One region of the Hydrogenophaga sp. SL48 genome, then DNA from elsewhere that is predicted to be linked to it. Evidence: riboswitches for the same ligand, from Rfam matches in the RefSeq annotation. Region 1 holds a riboswitch; the other holds the start of a gene.
The links. A riboswitch is a leader RNA that binds a small molecule or an ion and turns the genes downstream of it on or off. The one in region 1 is predicted to bind thiamine pyrophosphate.

Region 1 (7,591 bases):
GGCCGACGGCGTGCAGGCGGACGAATCGCTGCTGACCGGCGAGCCGGTGCCGGTGAGCAAGCGGGCAGCGCTGACACCGGAGCTGGCGGCGAACCCGCAGGCCGACGACGCCGCCCGAGCCCGCCCCGGCGGCGACGACCTGCCCAGCGTGTACGCGGGCACGCTGATCGTGCAGGGGCACGCGCTGGCGCGCGTGATGGCCACCGGCGCGCGCAGCGAGATCGGGCGCATCGGCACGGCGCTGGGCACGCTGGAGACAGAACGTTCACCGCTGCAGAAGCAGACGGCGCAACTCGTGCGCAACCTGGCCCTGCTGGCGCTGGCGCTCAGCCTGGCGCTGGTGCTGGTGCACGGCCTGGTGCGGGGCGACTGGCTGCAGGCGCTGCTGGCCGGCATCGCACTGGCCATGGCGATGCTGCCGGAGGAATACCCGGTGGTGATGACCGTGTTCCCGGCGCTGGGCGCGCGCCGCCTGTCCAAAGAAGGCGTGCTCACGCGCCGCATCAACGCGATCGAAACGCTGGGCGCGACCACGGTGCTGTGCAGCGACAAGACCGGCACGCTGACCGGCAACCGCATGACGGTGACGCACCTGGCGGCGGGCGGCGTGGCGCTCGCCGACCGGCTGGCGCTGGAGGCCGGGGACGGTTCACCGCTGCCCGAGGCCTTCCACACGCTGGTGGAGTTTTCGATCCTGGCGAGCGTGGTGGACCCGTTCGACCCGATGGAGAAGGCGTTTCACCAGCTGGGCGAACGCTTCCTGACCGACACCGAGCACCTGCACCGCGACTGGCGGCTGGTGCAGACCTACGCGCTCAGCCCCGCGCTGCGCGCCATGTCGCATGTGTGGGCTTCGTCACAGGATGGTGTGCAGACCGTGGCCGCCAAGGGCGCGCCCGAGGCCGTGGTGGACCTGTGCCACCTCGACGACGCGCAGAAGGCCCACATTGCCAGCGTGGTGGACGAACTCGCCGCCGAGGGCCTGCGCGTGCTCGCCGTCGCCCAGGGCCGCTTCGAAGGCCAGGACTGGCCCGCCAACGAGCACGATTTCGACTTCACGTTCGTCGGCCTGCTGGGCCTCGCAGACCCGGTGCGCCCGCAGGTGCCCGCCGCCATCGCCGAGTGCCGCGCGGCCGGCATCCGCGTGGTGATGATCACCGGCGACTACCCGGCCACGGCGCAGGCGATCGCGCGGCAGGCGGGCCTGGCGGAGTCGGCCGCCGAGGTGCTCTCGGGCGACGAGATGGCGACGCTGAGCGACGCCGCCCTGCGCGAGCGCATGGCGAGCGTGAGCGTGTGCGCGCGCATCGCGCCCGAGCAGAAGCTGCGCATCGTGCAGGCGCTGAAAGCGCGCGGCGACATCGTCGCCATGACGGGCGACGGTGTGAACGACGCGCCGGCCTTGCGCGCGGCGCATGTGGGCGTGGCCATGGGCCAGCGCGGCACCGACGTGGCGCGCGAGTCGGCCTCGCTGGTGCTGGTGGAGGACGACTTCGCGGCCATCGTGCGCGCGGTGCGGCTGGGGCGCCGCATCTTCGACAACCTGCGCAAGGCCATGTCGTACATCCTGGCGGTGCACGTGCCGATCGCGGGCATGGCGCTGCTGCCGGTGCTGCTCGGCTGGCCGGCGCTGCTGTTCCCGATGCACATTGCCCTGCTTGAACTCATCATCGACCCGGCCTGCTCGATTGCCTTTGAAAACGAACCCGCCGAGAGCGACGTGATGCAGCGCCCGCCGCGCGACGCCAACGCACCGCTGTTTGGCGGCGTCACCCTGTGGCTGGCGCTGCTGCAGGGCCTGGGCGTGCTGGCGGCGGTGTTGGGCGCGTTTGCCTGGGCGGCGCCCCGGCTGCCCGAGGCAGAGGCCCGCGCTTTTGCCTTTGCCACGCTGGTGATCGGCAACCTGGCACTCATCCTGTCCAACCGATCGGCCACGAGGCCGCTCTGGGCCACGCTGCGCACGCCGAACACCACGCTCTGGGTGGTGGTGGGTCTGGCGTTGGCGCTGCTGCTGGCCGCGCTCTATGTGCCCTGGGCGGTGGGCGTGTTGCGCTTTGCGCCCTTGCCCATGCACGAGCTGGCCGCCGCCGGCGGGCTGGGCCTGTTCAGCGTGTTCTGGTTCGAGGGCATCAAGTGGGCCAGAAGGGCCCGCGCCGGCTCACGCAGACCGACCGTGGCGCAGTGAGGTGACCGTGCCGCGCCAGTAGGTCTTGCGGCCCTCGGGCAGCAGCCAGGCCACTTCACCGGTGAGCGGCACGGTCATGCTGCCCACGCGCTGGTGGTTGGACCAGGTGCCTTCCCACGGCGCCATGCGCACCTGTTGGCCCAGCAGGCGACCGCGCGCCTCGGCGCGCACCGAGGCCATGTGGCCCGCGTCATCGAAGCGGAACAGCAGGGTGAGCGAAAGCGCCCCGTCGCTCAGCGTGGCATTCGCCGAGTGGTCATCCACGGCGGTCCAGCGCACCCCCTGGCTGGGCAGCAGGGCGGTGGGGTACCAGGCGGCTTCGGCCAAGAAGCGCATCAGCTCACCGCGCGCCAGCTCGCCGCCGCCCTGCATGTCGGCCACATCGAACAGCCCGAACACGGCCGCGTGCAGCAGGCCCTGCCCGTCCGCGTAGCCGTCGTGCACGCGCACGGCCACACCGGGCGCCATGGCGATGCGCGCGTCCCAGAGAAACCCGGGGCGCTGCACAACCACCCGCTGGCGCGAGGTGAAGGGCTTCCACTGTTCGCCGGTGACCGACAGGTTGAAGCTGCCGGTGTGTTCCAGCGTGGCGGTGGTGACCAGGGGTTGGCCCGGTGTGAGCACGGTGCTGAAGTAGCGCCGCACCGGCGCGGGCAGGCCTTCGATCTCGCGCGGGTCGTAGCGGGCCGCCGAGGCCGGCAGGCGTTGCGCGTCCAGGCGGGCGATGAAGGCGCGCGTGGCGGCGTTCCAGCGCCAGGCACCCCCGGCGGTGAGCGCCGCCCACAGCAGCGCCAGCGCGCCGGCGGTGAAGAGAAGCCAGTGAAACCAGGTCATGGAGCGGGTGCTTTCAGGATGCGGGGCGGCGGCGGGCCACGGCCCTCCAGCCTACCAAGCGATGGCACCCCGGTCTGTGCGCTGGAGGACGCCGCCGCGCCACGATGGGCCTGGACCCCGTGGGGTCAGCGCACGGCGCCCGCCGGAAACCACGCTACACTCCGTCCTGCTCCGGGGTGCACAGACCGAAAGGTCCAGCGCTGAGATGGTTGAAGAACCGAACCCGTGAACTTGATCTGGCTAGTACCAGCGAAAGAAGAGCGCAGCCCCCAGGGCCTGCATCCCCCACCCGTCCCTCGTGCGACGGGTCCGTCCACACCAGCGGTGGACCCGGGTGCATGTTTTGACGGGCGGTCTCCGGAGCATCCACAGCCCCACACAGGAGACCGCCATGAACGCCCCCGACAAGATTCCCTTCGCCGACCAGTTCGCCCTCAGCCGCGAGCCCTTCCCTGCTTCGCGCAAGGTCTACGTGCCCGGCTCGCAAGCCAGCATCCAGGTCCCCATGCGGGAGATCCTGCTGTCCAACGGTGAGCAGGTCACGGTGTACGACACCTCCGGCCCCTACAGCGACCCAGCCGCCGCCATCGACGTGCGCACCGGCCTGGCCGACGTGCGCGGCGCCTGGATCGCGGCGCGCGGCGACACCGAGAGCTACGAAGGCCGCCAGCGCGCCGCGCTGGACGACGGCATCAAGAACGAGGCCGCGCAGAACGGCACCACCATCGAACGCATCGAAGCCCTGCGCGCCGAGGCCGCCGGCCTGCAACGCACGCCGCGCCGCGCCAAGAGCGGCATGAACGTGTCCCAGATGCACTACGCGCGCAAAGGTATCGTCACGCCCGAGATGGAGTACGTGGCCCTGCGCGAAAACGGCAAGCGCGAGTGGATGCGCGAGTACCTGGGCGACCCGGCGCGTGAAGCGCGCCTGCGCGGCAACCCCATGGGCGCGCGCATTCCCGAGGTGTTCACGCCCGAGTTCGTGCGCGACGAGGTGGCGCGCGGCCGCGCCATCATCCCGGCCAACATCAACCACCCTGAAGTGGAGCCCATGGCCATCGGGCGCAACTTCGGCGTCAAGATCAACGCCAACATCGGCAACTCGGCCGTGACCTCCAGCATCGAGGAAGAAGTGGACAAGCTGGTGTGGGCGATCCGCTGGGGCGCCGACAACGTGATGGACCTGTCCACCGGCAAAAACATCCACACCACGCGCGACTGGATCGTGCGCAACTCGCCCGTGCCCATTGGCACGGTGCCTATCTACCAGGCGCTGGAAAAGGTGGGCGGCGTCGCCGAAGACCTGACCTGGGCGATCTACCGCGACACGCTGATCGAGCAGGCCGAACAGGGCGTGGACTACTTCACCATCCACGCCGGTGTGCGCCTGGCCTACATCCACCTCACGGCGCAGCGCCGCACCGGCATCGTCTCGCGCGGCGGCTCCATCCTCGCCAAGTGGTGCATCACCCACCACAAGGAGAACTTCCTCTACACGCACTTCGAAGAGATCTGCGAGATCATGAAGGCCTACGACGTGAGCTTCTCGCTCGGCGACGGCCTGCGCCCCGGCAGTGCTTCGGACGCCAACGACGAAGCGCAGTTCGCCGAATTGAAGACGCTGGGTGAGCTCACGCAGGTGGCCTGGAAGCACGACGTGCAGACCATGATCGAAGGCCCCGGCCACGTGCCCATGCACCTGATCCAGGCCAACATGGACGAGCAGCTCAAGCACTGCCACGAGGCGCCGTTCTACACGCTGGGCCCGCTGACCATCGACATCGCGCCGGGCTACGACCACATCGCCTCGGCCGTGGGTGCGGCCATGATCGGCTGGATGGGCACCTCCATGCTCTGCTACGTGACGCCCAAGGAACACCTGGGCCTGCCCGACCGCGACGACGTGAAGCAGGGGATCATTGCCTACAAGATCGCCGCCCACGCCGCCGACATCGCCAAGGGCCACCCCGGTGCCCGCGCGCGCGACGACGCCATGAGCAAAGCGCGCTTCGAGTTCCGCTGGCGCGACCAGTTCGCGCTCGGCCTGGACCCGCAGACCGCCGAGGACTACCACGACGAAACCCTGCCCAAGGATTCGTCGAAAGAGGCGCACTTCTGCTCCATGTGTGGTCCGAAGTTCTGCTCCATGAAGATCACGCAGGACGTGCGCGACTACGCCGCCGCCAAAGGCGTGAGCGACGAGCAAGCCCTGAGCGAAGGCATGGCGCAGAAGAGCGCGGAGTTCAAGGCCGTGGGCGGCGAGTTCTACGTGCCGGTGTCGTCGTTCGCCGGGCCGCCCCAAGAACGACAGCACCCCCTTGGGGGGACTGGCGAAGCCAGGGTTGGGGGCTCAGATCCTTCGCTGACCACCAAGGGCTGAGCCATGGCGTCCATCGGGATCGCAGGGGCCGGCCTGCTGGGCCGCTTGCTGGCCTGGCGGCTGGGCGCCACACACGAGGTCACCGTGTTCGACCCGGCCGACGGGCCGCAGGCCACCAGCGACGGCCGGGGCGCCGCAGCGTTCACGGCCGCGGGCATGCTCAGCCCGCTCGCCGAGCTGGAGACCAGCGGTCCGCGCGTGGCCGAGCTGGGCTGGCGCTCCATCGCGCTGTGGCGCGAGATCGCCCAGGCGCTGAGCCACGCGCCGTCGTCGGCCAGCGCCTTGCCCGAGGCCTGCGGCACCTGCACCGCCTGCGCGCCCGCGCCGGGCGCAACGGCGCCGGCCGACATCCACTTCCGCGCGCTCGGCAGCCTGCTGCTGGCCCACGGCAGCGACCTGGGCGCCGCGCGCCGCGTGCTCGCGCGCCTGGAGACCGCGCCCACCCTGGCCGCCGGGCTTCCCGCGCCGCAGGCCCTGGACCGTGCGGCGCTGGCCGCGCTGGAGCCCAGCATCGACCCGCGCCTGCACGCCTGGCTGCTGCCGGGCGAGGGCCAGATCCTGCCGCTGCAGATGCTGCCGGCGCTGTGCGCGGCGTCGCCCCGCGTGCGCTGGCGCTGGAACACCCGCGTGCGCGAGGTGAGCCCGGGCCAGCTGCGGCTGGAGGACGGTTCGTCGCCGCGCTTCGACCTGGCCATCGACGTGCGCGGCGTGGGCGCCCGGCCCGATGCGCCGGTGCGTGGCGTGCGCGGCGAGGTGGTGTGGCTGCAGGCGCCGGGCGTGACGCTGCACCGCCCGGTGCGCCTGCTGCACCCGCGCCACCGCGTCTACATCGTGCCGCGCCCCTGCGACCACATCGTCATCGGCGCCAGCGAGATCGAGAGCGAAGACCGCTCGCCGGTGAGCCTGAAGAGCGCGGTGGAGCTGATGGCCGCGGCGCAGAGCGTGATCCCGGAGCTGGCCGAGGCGCGCATCGTGCACCTGGAGACCAACCTGCGCCCCGCCCTGCCCGACAACGAGCCCGACACCCACTTTGAGCCCGGCCTGCTGCGCATCAACGGCCTGTTCCGCCACGGCTGGCTGCTCGCGCCGGCGCTGGTGCAGGACGCACTGAAGCTCGCGGGCGCGGAGGCTTCACTCCCTCGCCCCTCTGGGGAGAGGGCTGGGGTGAGGGGCCTGCCTGAGCCAACGCCTGAAACACAACAGAACCACTGACCCAGGTTCACCCCACAGGAATGCCCATGCCTGAAACCCTTTCGCATGCAGAAGCCCAACTGCGCTTCAACGAACTCACCCTGCCCTGCCCCAAGGACCTGACGCTGGCCGCGCTGCTGGCCGCGCAAGGGGTGCAAGCCACCCAGGTGGCCACGGCGGTGAACGGCGAGTTCATCCCGTGCACGCAACGCGAAGCCACCGTTTTGCAACCCGGCGACACCGTGTTGACCTTTCAAGCCATCGTGGGTGGGTGAATACATGAGCACAACGACAAACAACTGGTCGCCCTACGGCATCGAACTCACGAGCCGCTTCCTGCTTGGCACCGCGGGCTACCCGTCACCGCAGGTGCTGGCCGAGAGCATCGCCGCCAGCGGCACGCAGATCGTCACCGTGGGCCTCAAGCGCACGCTGGCCGCGGGCGGCGACAACGGCTTCATCGGCATCATCCGCAGCGCCATGCGCGAACAAGGCGCACGCCTGCTGCCCAACACCGCCGGCTGCCGCACCGCGCGCGAAGCGGTCACGCTGGCGCACATGGCGCGCGAGCTCTACGACACGCACTGGATCAAGCTCGAAGTGGTGGGCGACGAGCACACCCTGCAGCCCGACCCCTGGGGCACGGTGGAGGCGGCGGCGCAGCTCACCCGCGACGGCTTCGCCGTGTTCCCCTACTGCACCGACGACCTCGTGACCTGCCAGCGCCTGCTGGACGCGGGCTGCGAGCTGCTGATGCCCTGGGGCGCGCCCATCGGCTCGGGCCAGGGGCTGATCAACCCGTTCGCACTGCGCACGCTGCGCGCACGGCTGCCCGGCGTGCCGCTGGTGGTGGACGCCGGCATCGGCGCGCCGTCCCACGCGGCCGCCGCGATGGAGCTGGGCTTTGACGCCGTGCTGCTGAACTCCGCCGTGAGCCAGTCGGTGGACCCGGCGCGCATGGCCCGCGCCTTCGGCCTGGCCATCGAGGCCGGCCGCGCGGC
Region 2 (7,591 bases), 590 kb from region 1:
GCGCTGGCCGGCCTGCTCGGGCCGTTGCGCGACCACGTGGGGCGGCAGGGCCAGCGCCTGCAGCAGGCCCTCGGCGGTGGTGCCTGCCTGCAGCCGCAGGTCGATGCGAGAGAGCGCGCCGACACGGCCCATCAGCTGCTGCGCGGCGGCCACGTCCATCACCAGCAGCGGCCCGCCGGGTGCGTTGACCGTGCCGGCGATGCGCAGGGTCTGAAACCCCAGCCCGCTTTGCACGGCCACCGTTGCGGGCGCAGGGCCACCTGCGGCGAGGGACTGCCGTGCCGCGGGGTTGAGGAACACGGCGTCGGGCGCAAACAGGTCGAACCGCCGTTCGCCCGAAGCATCGGCGCCGGGTGTGGGCACCGGCATCAGCGCGGGCGACACACCGGCGACCGAGAGCGCGTCCACCCCCACCAGCCGCACCACCATGCGCTGGTCTCCAGCGCCGCGCAAGGAGGTGGTCGCCTCCAGCACCGGGCTGGCCAGGGCCACGCCCGGCGCGGCGTTCACCCGCTCCAGCAGCGCGTCGTCGAGATCGCCCTGGCGCGCGCGCAGCTCCAGGTCGGGCTGGCCGTTGACCGCACTCACCGCGCCCGCGAACTCGGCCAGGGCCGAGGCGTTGATCAACTGCACCGCGAGCGCGAGCGCCACACCCAGCGTCACCGCGACCACCGCCGAGGCGTTGCGCCAGGGGTGGTGGCGCAGTTCTTGCATCGAAAAAGTGGTCAACAGCGCGCGCATGGTTTGAGCTTAAGCCCATCCGTCCGTCTGGCGATCCGACCGGTGAATGCCCGGGCCGTGCGGTGCGTTCGACAGCGCACCGACGCCCGGGAGCACCGCACTTAAGATGCTTCTCCTCTTGCCGGGGAGCTCACCGCCCACCCAGCGCGCCACCGCGCTGCCCTTGCAGCCCCCACTTTTTTACGGTGATCCCCATGGTCCGCATCCACCTCGCCATCGACCTGAACTACACGGTCAACCCGCCCTCGGCGGACTTCATCTTCAACATCCAGGCGGCGCTCTCGCCGCAGCAGACCGTGGTCTGGGAAGAGCTGCAGGTCAGCCAGCCCGTGCCCCTGGTCATGCACACCGACGCCGCCACACGCAACCGCACCCTGCGCCTGACGGCCGGCGCGGGCCCGCTGCAGGTGCGTTACCGCGCCACGCTGGACATCCGGCACCACGAGGCCGCACCCGAGACCGTGTTCGAGACCCCCGTGGCCCAGCTGCCCACCGACGCGCTGCTCTACATCTACCCCAGCCGCTATTGCCAGTCGGACTGCGTCACCGCGCTGGCCAACTCGCTGTTCGGGCAGATGCCGCAGGGCTATGGCCGCGTGCTGGCGATCAAGGACTGGGTGCAGAGCCAGGTCACGTTCGAGTCCAACACCAGCAACTCCATGACCTCGGCGCTGGACACCCTGAACGACCACAAGGGCGTGTGCCGCGATTTCGCCCACCTCATGATCACGATGTGCCGCGCGCTCAACATCCCGGCGCGTTTCACCACCGCGATCGACTACGGCGCGGACCCGGCCCTGGGCCCGACCGATTTCCACGCCTATGTCGAGGTCTACCTCGGCCACCGCTGGTACCTGTTCGACCCCTCCGGCACCGCGATTCCCATGGGCTTCGTGCGCATCGGCACCGGGCGCGATGCGGCCGATGCCTCGTTCGCGACCATCTTCGGCGGGGTGCAGGCGCAGGCGCCGGTCATCGACATCTCGGCCCAGGAGAACCCGCAGAACGGCTGGCAGATGCCGGTGCACCGCACCGAAGCGCTGTCCACCGACAGCGGCTGGCACACCAGCTTCTGACCCTCCCCGGGGCCGCGCAGCGACGGGCGGGCCGCCTCCGCCCGTCCGTCGGCGCCAGGCCAGGGCCGCGCCTGTGGCCTAATAAGGGGTTTTCAACTTTTCTCTCTGGAACCGTCATGGGCAACAAAATCGTCACCGAAGCCGACCGCAAAGCCACTCCCCGTCCCACTCCCATGCCCGGCATGGCGCAGCCCATCGGCGGCCGTGGCCAGCGCGTGAGCCTGGAGCGTGGTGTCGCCACCCGCTCCAAGAAAAACCCCGGCAAGCGCCCGAGCAAGGGCGGCTGATCGCCGTTCCCCGACCTTCGCGGTCGGACGACAAAGGCCCGCAAGGGCCTTTTTGTGTTTTCAGGCCCCGTGGGGCCGTGGGCGTTCAGCGCCTGAACCGAAGCAGGCGCCCTTTGTAGGCCTCGCCGCTTTCGAGCCGGGTCTCGGCGGGCGTCATGCTCAGGCGGTAGCCCAGCGCGGCCATGGCCCGGCAGAAGGCGCTGCGGTTGCTGCGGTCCGGGTCGACGATGAGCACCCGGGCGTCCGGGGTGGCGTGCTGGTCAATGAAGCGCGCGAGCTGCGCCGGCTGCTGGCGCTCGTAGAGCACGTCGCTGCCGATGATCAGGTCGAAGCGGCCCAGACCGCTGGCGCCGTCGGCGTCGTCGAGCGCCCAGTTGCCGGCCTCGCAGGGCAGCGGGCCCAGGCCGTTGGCCTGCAGGTTCTCGTGCAGAAAGGCCCCGGTCAGCGGGTGCCAGTCGGTCACCGTCACATCGCCCTCTCGCCGGTGGATCACCAGACTGGCCAGCGCCAGGCCGGCCCCGATTTCCAGGATGCGTTTGCCGGCGATCGCGTGGCTGTGCATGAGCAGCGCCAGCACGCGCGCCGAGGGCCAGACCTGGCCGAACAGCGGCCAGCCCGAGGCGTCCATGCCCGCGTCTTCAGCGGCCCCCTGGGGGTCGGCGTATTGCTGTTTGTCGAGCAGGGAGCGGATGGCGTAGTCCCAGCCGCCGATGGTGATGGTCTGGTGCTTGACCTGGTAGCCGTGCATGGGGGGTGGTCTTCATGGTGGGTGGCGTTGTGAAACGGTTCTGATCGAACGGGCACAGCGCTTCCATGGAAACCACGGGCACGGGCATGCGGGGCCGAGGAGGCGATCTCGCGGGTGGCCCGCGGCGGTGGCGGGCGCTGACCACGGTACCACGGGTGTCAAGGCATGCAGCGCATGGCGGCGCCGCCGCCGGGTGGGGGTGTTCAGCCCCGGCTCATGGCCGGTGCGCGTGAGGACATGTCTGCGTGCGCCACCGCCTGGGCATCGGGCGTCGGGGCCGTGGCCAGGCGCTGCACCGACCCGTCCGCAGGCGTGTTGGCCGCCTGCCGGGCATCGATCCGGGCCTCTTTCAGGGTCAGGCCGTCTTGCTCGGCGAAGCGGATCTGCCCGCCGTCCACCTTGAGGTGGGTGATGCGATGCAGGCCCGCTTCCGAGCCCTTTTGCGCCAGTGCGTGGACCGTGTTCTCCAGACCCTGGTCCCACGGCAGTCCGTGTTGCTGAGCCAGCCGCTGCACATGGTCGCGGCTGTCGTCGAGCAACTGGCGCGACCCCTGAGGCAGGGCCGTCGGGTCGAGCGAGGCACCCTTGCGGTCGCGCTGCGAGGGCTCACCCGGGTCGTGCGGGCCGCGAATCGTGTCGATGGCGTCTTTGACGTTGCCGTCCAGGCCGCGAGACACGGCGGTCAACACGCCGCGCATCTGGCGCACGTCGTGGCGGTACTCGCCGATCTGCACCGACTGTTGCTGCGCCAGGCTGCGGGCCTGCGGATCGTCCAGGATGGAGCGGTCGGGCTGGCCTGCGGCATCGACGCCCACGAAGTGGTGCATGCTGTGGCTGCCCCCCATGGCCACCGCCGCGCTGAGGGTGCTCGGCGGCGTCATGCCCGCGGCCCAGAGCGCGGGGGAATAGGGGCGCAGCGGGTCGCTCCAGTGGGTCTTGTTGTCGTAACCCTTGGCCAGCAGCGTATCGACCTCCTGTTGCCGGGCGTAGATGCGGGTTTCGCCGAAGTGGGGGCTGGCGGCACTCACGGCGTCACCTGCCATCATGTGGTTGATCACCGAGTGCCCGCCCTCGGGAATGCGCCGCCCCAGGCTGGCGGCGCCATAGGCGTTGAAGGTCTCGCCCTTGAGGTCGAAATGGTGGGCGCTGACCTGGGCGAGCGTGCCGCCGAGGGAGTGGCCGGTGGTGGTGACGGGGCCGGAAGGGTAACCGTCGCCTTGGTCTTCTTTGGCCAGATTGATGGCTTGACGTGTCAAGGCAATCGCATCGTCGGCTTGAAGATTGGAGCGATTGAGCACCATGCCGCCGTCGGCCAGTGCGCCGTCCTTGAAGGCTTCGCGGTCGAATTCGGTGCCTCGGTGGGCAACCACGAGTTCCCCGGTGTCCCTGCGCTGGTAAATGGTGCCCTGGTAACCGGTCCTTGGGTTGTCCACATGAGCGCGAATGTAGAACTTCACGTCACCCGACTCGACAGAAGGAGCTGAATCATCGGCGCGCGCGTAGCTTCGGGCGGGCGTACTTCGATAGACGCGAAACGACAGATCCGCGTATTGCTGGCTGCTGATACTCATGGCTTGACCCGCACTTTGGCGGTGATAGAGAAGACGTTTTCACGAAAACCGGGCAAGAGGTCTTCAGGCTTGGAAACACCAGCGGAGCTCGAGGGAATGCCAGATTCGTTTTTCGTCTTTCTTTGAGGGTAATTGCCTTTCCAGTAGTACTTCCGGTATGTGGCGCCGTCCACGAACTCCTTTGCGTCCAGTGACAAGCCATATTGGGTGTCTTCCTCCGCCGCGCTGGCAGCGAAACCCGCTCCCGCGCCGCCCATCTTCCAACGGCAAACGCCCTTGCCGTAGTAGTCCTCGTCCAGCATGCCGTCCAGCGCCACCGTCATCACAAAGCGATTGGGCCCCATGGGTGTGACGGGCAAGCTCAGACCTTTGAACGGTGTGCCCCAGGTGCCAGCCCAGGCATTGGTGACGAAGGTGCAGTTGGGGGCCTGCGTCGCGCTGTAACCAGCGCTTCCCCGTACCGCCATCAACGGCCCCGGCGCATCGTGAATCTCGAACTCGACCTCGAACACCTGTTTGGGCGAGGGATTGACCTTGAACAGATGCGCCTGCTCCGACTTGTCGTTCTTCTGCGCCCCCGTGGCCTGTGCGGTGGTGGCGGAAGTGCCGGTTGGCTGCCCGGTGGGCGCGGTGGGTTGGCAGGCCATCAGCGGCCCCCAGACGGCAACGATGCAGGCCACTCGGCCCCAGCGGTGAAAAGGGAATTCATGCACACACACCTCCTTGATGTTTTTCGGCCATGACAAACGGCCCCCGGTTGTGTACACCGATAGGCCTACTGGAAGTATAGGTAAAGCCCGTGGGGCTTCTTGGCCTGCAGCCGGTGGTGGACACGGCCCCTCTCTCCAAAAAAGGGATGAGCGACGACTACAATCCGCAGCTTCACCGGGGGTGCCCACCACCCGCAGCGATGCGGGCAGCGGCTGAGAAATACCCCTCTCACCTGATCTGGGTTGTGCCAGCGTAGGGAGCGTGATGAGCCGGTCCGCTGTGGTGCAGTGATCCGTCCCTTTCAAGCGCTTCCAGCAGGCGTTTTTTTGACAAGGCGGTTTCACATGCAGCGGCGGATTTTTCATTGGGTTCTGGCTTCGTTGTCCCTTGCGGCGTTGTCGCCCCTCGCGCACGCGCAGGCCAAGCCGACCCTGCGTGTGCTCACCCACAGCTCGTTCGACTTGCCCAAGGAGCTGCTCGCGCAGTTCGAGAAAGAGGCCGGCACGAAGCTGCAGATCGTCAAGGCCGGCGACGCCGGCGAGATGACCAACAAGCTCATCCTCACCAAGGCCAAACCCATCGCCGACGTGGTGTTCGGCATCGACAACACGCTGCTCCCGCGCGCGCTCTCGGCTGGCGTGATCGAGCCCTACAGCGGCCCGGCGGCGCAGCGCGCGGCGGCTGTGGCGCTGGACGGCGGCGTGGTGCCGGTGGACTACGGCTACGTCACGCTCAACATCGACAAGGCCTGGTTCGCCAAGAAGGGCCTGGCGCTGCCCGCCTCGCTGGACGACCTGACCCAGCCCGCCTACGCCAAGCTGCTGGTGGTGCAGAACCCGGCCACCTCCAGCCCGGGCCAGGCCTTTGTGTACGCCACCATCGCTGGCCTGGGCGAAGAGGGTGCCTTCAAATGGTGGGGCCGGATGCGCGCCAACGGCTTGAAGGTGGTCAAGGGCTGGACCGAGGCCTACTACACCGAGTTCACGCGCAACGGCGGCACGCGCCCCATCGTCGTGAGCTACGCCAGCAGCCCGGCGGCCGAGGTCTTCTACAGCAAGGAGAAGATCACCGAGTCGCCCACGGCCAACCTGTTCCTCAAGGGCGGTGTGTTCCGCCAGGTCGAGGGCGTGGCGCTGGTCAAGGGCGGCAACCCGGCCGCCCAGGCCGCCGCCGGCCAGTTCATCGAGCTCCTGCGCTCGGCCCCGGCCCAGCAGGCGCTGCAGACCACGATGTGGATGTTCCCGGCCGAGGCGGGCGCCGCGCGCGTGGACGTGATCAAGGCGCACGCGAGCGAGCCGACGGCGTTTGACAACCCGCCCGCCGCCGAGGCCTCTGCCAAGGGCAAGGCCTGGATGCAGCGCTGGACCAAGACCGTCTTGAAATGAACCCCCTGCGCCGCTTCGCGGCTTCCCCCCTGGAGGGGGGACGCACCGGGTGGCCCGGCGAAGCCGGTTCCACGGGTGCCCTGGTCGGGGCACGTGCTTCGGCCCTCCGCCCTGGTTCTGCACGCTCATGCATGGCTTGAGATCGCGCTGGCTGCTGCCCGCGCTGCCGCTGGGCTTTCTGGCGCTGGTGCTGGTGGCGCCGGTGTGGCGCTTGTTGATCGAGGGGCTGGGGGCGGGTGGGCTGGAGGGCGCCGAGCCGGTGCGCTGGCTCGATGTCTGGCAGGATCATTTCCTGCGCTGGCGCATCGTGTGGTCGTTCGCGCAGGCGGGCATCACCTGCGTGCTGGCCTTGTTGCTGGGGCTGCCCGTGGCCTGGGTGCTGGCCCGGCTGGCGTTTCCCGGCCGCGCGCTGGTGCTGCGTCTCTTGATGCTGCCCTTCGTGGTGCCCACGCTGGTGGCGGCGCTCGGTGTGCTGGCGCTCTGGGGGCCGCGCGGGCTGCTCGGCGGGCCGCTGGCCGAGGCTGGCATCGAGCTGGTGGACACGCCCTGGCTGCTGCTCTACGGCAACCTGTTTTTCAACCTGTGCCTCGTGGTGCGCGCGGGCGTGGACGCGCTGGAGCAGGTGAGCGCGCCGCGCGTGGCCGCCGCGCGCACACTGGGCGCCACGCCCTGGCGCGCGTTCTGGCGCGTCGAATGGCCGGCCATCCTGCCCTGGCTGGCGTCAGCACTGTGTCTGGTGTTTCTCTACTGTTTCGCGGGCTTCGGCCTCGCGCTGATCCTCGGCGGGCAGCGCTACGCCACCGCCGAGGTGGAGATCTACACCCTGGTCGCACACGAGCTGGAGCTGGGCCGCGCGGGCGTGCTCGCGGTCTGGATGCTGGGGCTCACTGGCGCGGTGGCGCTGACCTACGCCTGGCTGGAAAAACGGCTGGCCGCGCCGGGGCGCGTGACGCCCATTGCGCGGCAACGCCCGGGCAGCCCTTGGCAGTGGGCGGCCGTGGCGGCCGCGCTGGGGGTGCTGTTCGTGGTGTGCGCCGCGCCGTTGCTTGCCATCGTGTGGCGTGCCGCTCAG

Region 2: another riboswitch for thiamine pyrophosphate. It lies ahead of IM738_RS13190 (thiamine ABC transporter substrate-binding protein); the one in region 1 lies ahead of thiC (phosphomethylpyrimidine synthase ThiC).

The regions. Positions count from the first base shown of each region.
Region 1 covers NZ_CP063400.1:3,375,162-3,382,752, forward strand. Annotated here, with positions in the region: gene IM738_RS15995 (cation-translocating P-type ATPase) at 1-2,185, shown strand, start outside; gene IM738_RS16000 (DUF6920 family protein) at 2,159-3,019, opposite strand; TPP riboswitch at 3,182-3,294, shown strand; gene thiC (phosphomethylpyrimidine synthase ThiC) at 3,411-5,399, shown strand; gene IM738_RS16010 (FAD-dependent oxidoreductase) at 5,403-6,611, shown strand; gene thiS (sulfur carrier protein ThiS) at 6,638-6,865, shown strand; gene IM738_RS16020 (thiazole synthase) at 6,870-7,591, shown strand, end outside.
Region 2 covers NZ_CP063400.1:2,784,174-2,791,764, reverse strand. Annotated here, with positions in the region: gene IM738_RS13220 (FtsX-like permease family protein) at 1-741, opposite strand, end outside; gene IM738_RS13215 (transglutaminase-like domain-containing protein) at 936-1,817, shown strand; gene IM738_RS13210 (hypothetical protein) at 1,934-2,104, shown strand; gene IM738_RS13205 (class I SAM-dependent methyltransferase) at 2,190-2,852, opposite strand; gene IM738_RS13200 (XVIPCD domain-containing protein) at 3,056-4,423, opposite strand; gene IM738_RS13195 (hypothetical protein) at 4,420-5,136, opposite strand; TPP riboswitch at 5,301-5,411, shown strand; gene IM738_RS13190 (thiamine ABC transporter substrate-binding protein) at 5,530-6,519, shown strand; gene IM738_RS13185 (ABC transporter permease) at 6,647-7,591, shown strand, end outside.